2 regions of the Colwellia meonggei genome follow, and region 1 is predicted to be linked to the other one. Evidence: predicted binding sites of a transcription regulator. Region 1 holds the regulator's gene; the other holds the start of a gene.
The links. The regulator FNR, encoded in region 1, switches genes on or off when oxygen is low (the NO sensors DNR and NnrR bind a similar motif). The targets are predictions, from matches to a motif close to TTGATCTAGATCAA.
Positions count from the first base shown of each region.

Region 2: the regulator FNR is predicted to act here: its motif matches at 2,094-2,107, upstream of tehB (tellurite resistance methyltransferase TehB).

Region 1 is NZ_BAAJLZ010000004.1:321,721-325,149, reverse strand. It holds gene AC27E9_RS12350 (heavy metal translocating P-type ATPase) at 1-140, shown strand, start outside; gene ccoS (cbb3-type cytochrome oxidase assembly protein CcoS) at 137-400, shown strand; gene AC27E9_RS12340 (sulfite exporter TauE/SafE family protein) at 409-1,071, shown strand; gene fnr (fumarate/nitrate reduction transcriptional regulator Fnr) at 1,124-1,843, shown strand; gene uspE (universal stress protein UspE) at 2,106-3,038, shown strand; gene ttcA (tRNA 2-thiocytidine(32) synthetase TtcA) at 3,160-3,429, shown strand, end outside.
Region 2 is NZ_BAAJLZ010000005.1:287,897-291,325, forward strand. It holds gene AC27E9_RS14100 (hypothetical protein) at 1-993, shown strand, start outside; gene AC27E9_RS14105 (hypothetical protein) at 1,101-1,391, shown strand; gene tehB (tellurite resistance methyltransferase TehB) at 1,437-2,003, opposite strand; gene AC27E9_RS14115 (NUDIX hydrolase) at 2,140-2,538, opposite strand; gene AC27E9_RS14120 (hypothetical protein) at 2,567-2,890, opposite strand; gene AC27E9_RS14125 (DEAD/DEAH box helicase) at 2,925-3,429, opposite strand, start outside.

The sequences.
Region 1 (3,429 bases):
ATCTTTGGGCATTTGGCTATAATGCCATTGTATTGCCACTAGCCGTTATGGGGTATATCGCCCCTTATATGGCGGTAATTGGCATGTCAGCTAGCTCTATTTTAGTTGTAAGTAATTCTTTAAGGCTGTTAAAGAAATGAGTGTTATCTACATTTTAATTCCCATTGCAATTTTGTTAACAGCAATTGGTATTTATATCTTTTTTTGGGCAGTAAAAACAGAACAGTTTGATGATCTTGAAAAGCAAGGCATGAGTATTCTATTTGATGATGCTAACGATAAAAAATCAAATGGTGATAAAGATATTGGTGACAATAGTAATAACATCTCACCTTCCCCTCAAACAGAAACTAAGCCTGTAGAGACAACGCCAAGAAACTTAATTGATAAGCAAGAATAATTGTCACGATGAGCCTAGACTACTTTTCAGCATTCCTCATTGGGCTACTTGGCTCAGGTCACTGCATTGTGATGTGCGGCGGAATTAGTACTATGTTAACAACCGCAATCTCTCCAAATGCAACAAGCAGTAAATACCATATTGTTATTGCCTATAATTTTGGTCGAATAGCGTCCTATAGCTTCATTGGAGCCCTTGTTGCTTTTACTAGTTCTATGGCTGCTAAAAGCATAGGTTTTCCAGTTGTGACATTAAAGAGTGTTGCAGGTATTTTTTTAATCCTACTTGGTTTGTATTTGGGGCAATGGTTAATGTGGTTAAGCCGTGTTGAATACCTAGGTAAAAAGCTCTGGAAAATTATATCTCCAAATACACAAAAATTTATTCCTATTAAAAATACGCGCAGTGCTTTCGCTTTGGGGGCATTATGGGGATGGCTACCATGTGGCTTAGTATATTCCACGTTAACTTGGGCACTAGCCAGTGCAAACACCATGAACGGCGCTCTAATTATGTTTTTCTTTGGGTTGGGTACTTTACCGGCACTGCTTTCAGTGTCGTTTGGCACCATTAGCGTGAAGTCTTTATTGGCAAATTCACTGTTTAGAAAGATCGCTGCCGTTTTACTGATTTTATACGGTATTTATACTATACTTATTGCATATCTATAACGCATCTAATATGATCCACATCATTAAAATGCAAAAAGAACTATAGGTTACTATGAGCAATAAATCGTGTACTGGTCAGCAACATATTCACTGTCAAAACTGTAGTATTAGCGAACTATGCCTGCCGTTTACCTTAAATGATAAAGAGCTTGATACGTTAGATAATATTATCGATCGTAAGCGCCCTATTCATAAAGGCGAGCAAATTTTTAATGATGGTCAACCTATGCATGCCCTGTATGCTATTCGTTCTGGTACTTTTAAGACATACACGGTAAACGAGCAAGGCGAAGAGCAAATTACTGGCTTTCATTTAGCCGGTGACCTGTTAGGTTTTGACGCAATTGCTAACGCCGAGCATCCAAGCTTTGCTAAAGCACTTGAAACGTCTATGGTTTGTGAAATTCCATACAACACACTTGATAGCTTATCTAACAGCATGCCGAAATTAAAAAAACAAATTTTACGCATGATGAGTACAGAAATTCGCGGCGATCAAGAAATGTTAACGCTACTTAATCGCAAGAATGCAGAGCAACGCTTAGCAACATTTATTAGTACGTTAAGTAGTCGTTATCATGCTCGAGGTTTATCGGCTTCAGAGTTTCGTTTATCAATGACTCGTAGTGATATTGGTAACTATATCGGTTTAACCGTTGAAACAATAAGCCGTTTGCTTAACCGTTTTCATAAAAATGGCTTAATTCAGGTTGACGGTAAGTTAATTACCATTCTTGATATCGATAAGTTAAACGAGTGCGCTGCACTATAACCCCCGCCCAACTTAAGATACTTTAAATTTCCTTATTTTAACATTTCACGCTATGCTTAGCGTGAAATGTTGTTTATATTTGATACGATAATAATTTGATTTAAAACAACTATTATTGTTTCAAACTGTTCTATTGTTATAGTAACTCGAAACAAAACTATTGATGTTAAGTTATCGTTTAACCGTTTGTTTATAGCGTTTTACACGCAAGTTTTATGCTAAACGGTATAAATACAATAGACAATTAATAAAGGAATTAGGTATGGAAAAGTATCAAAAAATACTCGCTATTGTTGACCCAACAACAGAAGATCAAAAAGCTTTAAAACGTGCCATTGAATTAGCTCAAAAAACGGGCGCTAGCATTACAGCATTTTTGACCATATACGATTTTTCTTATGAAATGACCACCATGCTTTCAAGTGATGAGCGTGAAGCCATGCGTCAGTCTGTGATCAACGATAGAACTCAATGGCTCAAGTCACTATTGTCAGAACTTGATCTTAGTGGATTAAATGTTGACTGTAACGTTATTTGGCATAACCGTCCATTTGAGCAAATTATTGAACAAGTTCTCAAAAATGGTTATGACATTGTTATTAAAGGCACACACCAACACGACAAGCTTAAGTCAGTTATTTTCACCCCAACTGATTGGCATATTTTGCGTAAATGCCCGTGCCCTGTACTATTAGTAAAAGAACATTTATGGCCTGATAATGGCAATATTGTTGCAGCACTAAATATTGGTAGTGACGAAGCTGAACATAGCTCACTTAACGACAAAATTACTGCCGAAGCAAAGCAATTAACTCAGGTAATGAAAGCAAATCTACATTTAGTGAACTCTTTCCCAGGCACGCCAGTAAATATTGCAATTGAAATTCCGGAATTTAATGCCAGCGACTACAACCACTCTATGTTTAAACATCATGAAAATGCGATGCAGGAACATGCAAACGCCTTTAATATTTCAACAGAAAACACCCATATTAAGGAAGGCCTACCTGAAGATGTTATCCAAAGTGTTGCCGATGAATTAGATGCCGAGCTAGTAATTTTGGGTACCATTGGTCGAACCGGATTATCAGCAGCATTAATTGGCAATACGGCTGAGCATGTTATTGATAGGCTAAATTGTGATGTGTTGGCATTAAAGCCTGACGGCTATATTTCGCCATTAGATGTTGAATAACCTGATCTAGTACAATTTTTTATAAATTGAGGTTGAACATGGCAGATAAAATGCCTTGTTCAACTTTTTTCATTTAGCCGCATCGGCTATACTACGCGCCGCAATTTATTAGGAATGAATTATGAGCGCAGAATTAAAATCTCCCTTGACACCAAGTCAAAATACACAATTACAAAAACTTGAAAAACGTTTACGACGTCATGTTGGACAAGCTATTGCGCAATACAATATGATTGAAGATGGCGATAAAATAATGGTGTGTTTATCGGGTGGTAAAGACAGCTATGCGCTACTTGAAATTTTAATGCTCTTAAAAGCATCTGCACCAATTAACTTTGATTTAGTAGCCGTTAACCTAGATCAAAAACAACCAGGATTTCCTGAACATATT
Region 2 (3,429 bases), on a different contig from region 1:
CTGGCTTCAACCACATCAACACTAAAAGAAACTAAAACGATTATCGAAGAACTCAGAAACCACTATAAGAGCACTCGTTCAATCAATACCTTTTCGCTGAAATATCACTTCTTAAATAAGCAATATAGAGACAATAATTATTGGGATTATCAAACCCCAAATAGAGTGATGTCGCAAAGAATGGTTGAAGTGGACCTGGTGAAAAAACACTTTTACGACAATGACATACTATACTACACCGGAGGTAGACTGTACGACAGAGCACAATTTCAAAATGACAGTGAGAGCATATTCTATGAAAAAAGCACTTCAACATTTGGTAAAAGCATTATCAATAAAGGTTTAGGTAACTTTGATCGTTTCATCTATTACATGATTATGAACGTTGATTTTTTAGCGGTAAGACCTCTACTTGATGAAGACAACATTTTGGAAAAAATTACCTTTAAGCAAAACAGCGAATCAAACACAATAACGCTTACACATTTAACATCCGATGATAATATTATCGATTATGAGTTTAATCTTAAGCCTTTACAGCTATTATCTATCAATAAAAAATCAGAAGGTGCAATTTATGTTTACGATGATTACCAAACTAGTAGAGGATTAACTTTTGCTCGCTCTTTACAATCTTATTACGGCGGAGAAACAGAGCCGGCGTATATAAAATTTATTGATCAATTTGACATTATTGAGCAAGTAGACCCGAATAAACTGCAACTACCAATAGGATACGGTCCTGAACTTCCTAAAAGTGACGGTGTGCTAGTGGCAACGGAAATAGCAACCGATCTTTATCTTGTCACCGACTCTTCAGCTAAGCGTAATAGTTTATTTAAAATTAGCGGCGATAACATTGCGGTATTTGGCGCCAGTGGCTATGCCAGTATTGCTAAAAAAACGATTGAACTGGTCAATCAACAATTTCCAAATAAAAAATTACGTCAGTTTATGTTACTCATCCTCATGGGCACCAAATTGCTGGTCTAAAAGACTATGCTGACATAGGCGCCGAGATACTTGCTGATGAGTATAGTATCGCTGCTATCAAAGCTTACTCAGGTTTTGCAGGTGATGTTGCCAAGTTTAAGTTCCGAATGATTGAACACGAACAGAGCATTGATGGTGCTGTTTTTTACGTATTGGAAAACTTGCACGCTAAGCGACAAAGTTTTGTTCATTTCAGGAGCGATGGCATTATTTTTCAATCAGATTTTTTGCATATTCCTTTTGATAATACTATCGCTAAGGTCATCCCCAATTACACTCGAACTTTTATTGATTTTGTTCGACAAAAACAACTTAACATCAAGCGAATTATCGGTAACAGAAATAATAACAATATTTCTGTTGAGATTATGAATAAAACCTACGATGCCTTAATGTAAAACGCTAGCATTAAGGCCATAACGGGTTTATGTTAGCTTTTATATCTAGCTCGGCTTTTTCGCCAGCATAGTGGCAAATTGCAATTGAGCGCCGTTGTGCATGGTACCAACATCTTCGTTGTATTTGATCATTTCCCAGCCTTGATAAGCTTCGCGTAACTGCCCTGCTTTCAAGGTGAACGGGAAAGGCATAGGGCATGGATGCTCTTCAGTATCCATAGCGCACACAATAAGGTTGTAACCACCTGCCAAGGTAGAGTTTTGCATATCGGTAATAACGGCATCAATACGAGATGGGTCGATAAACATTAAGGTAACAGTACTTGATATAAAACCGTAACTTTCGCTAAGGTTGGCATGGTTAATGTCGTAAACTTGCGCTTTAATATTCTCAAAACTCTGTTCATTAATAATGCTTTGCAGCATATTAATTGCGCCTGGGTTAGCGTCAATACCAGTAACATCAAATCCGTGTTGGCCGAGGTAAACCGCATTACGGCCGTTTGAACAGCCCATATCAAGCGTGCTGCAAGGCTCTATAATTTTGCATGCTTCAACAACTTCACTATGGGCAGGATTTAAGCCGTATTGGCTATTAAGATCAACTATCATGGTAACTACTTAGGTTTTGAAATAAAGGCGATTATCTTACTACTAACTTTACCTAGTTGAATATGAATTGGCGCACTATATAAACTTAACTTGACCCTAATCAACAACTCCTGAAGTTGGATTGTTTTTATTTCTACTAGAGTAAATTCTGTTTCTTCAGCCAGTCCATTATCTTAATTGAACCTAGAGAACATAGCGCTTTGTTTTCATAACTTATGAAGTCTATTTCTGCAATTTCAGCGTCAGGGCGGAGTTCGCCTTTGAAATCTGCAAAATAACAAGTGAGCTTTACTGCGGTGTCGCTACCCTTACCATCGGCCTGAGCTGTAAAAGTTTCAGCATATTTAATAGAATTAGAAATTAGGTCTACGGAAATTTCTTCTTTAACTTCACGTATCAGGGCTTGTTCATCTGACTCACCTTTCTCGCGTTTACCACCAGGAATATAGAAAAGCGTTTTATTTTTTGAGCGAGCACTTAAAAGTTTACCGTTTTCTATATATAGCCAGGCTAATTTATCAATTTCTTTATTCACCAATAGCCCCTTTTGTTAACAATGTCGATCAAGCGATGAAGTTAGCTTCCATAATTCCTAGCATAAGTTCCCGTGTTAAATCGCTAATTTTATGTTCAGTAGAAGAATATATATCTCCAGCTTTATTACCTAGGGCAACGTCAACTAAACCGGGCTTTTCGTCATGCAGTACAACAACAATTTTCTTATCTAATACGACACAATCAATAGTGACAGCATCTGCTTTCATCCCTTGCTTACGTAGGGTTTTATCCATGATCCCCATAATGGTATCGACTTTATCGAACTTGCCAACAAATAGGTCATTCGCTTTTGCCACTATTTCGGATACGTTTTCAAGAGTAGTATTCATGATAGCCTTTAATGATTAGTTCTAGATGTTAGGATTAAGAGTTATTCAGCCAAATATCAGCATTGACGCTTGCTTTGTTTTTACGCTTTTTCTTTCCGGTGCCTTCGGGCTTTGCTTTTGGTTTACTTGCTTCAATATGTGCTTGAGTGATAATTTCATCAACCTCAAAGCCTGCAACTTGCTCACGCTCTAGTCGAATTTTGTTTTTCTTTTCGATAACTTTAAAGTGATGATAATCTTCGTAATCGAGCAGAGAAATAGCTAACCCCACTTCACCAGCACGACCACTACGACCAATGCGGTGCATGTAATCTGATGGGCTTCTTGGTAAGTCGAAGTTTATTACCACAGGTAGCTTTTCAATGTCGAGGCCTCGGGCAGCAATATCAGTAGCTATTAGCACGTCTATTTCACCGGATTTAAAACCATCAAGTACCCTATTACGAGTACTCTGGCCTTTGTCGCCATGAAAGACTTCCGCAATAATACCGCGTTTAGAAAGTTTTTCTGCTAAGTGATTACAGCTGTTTTTTGCGTTA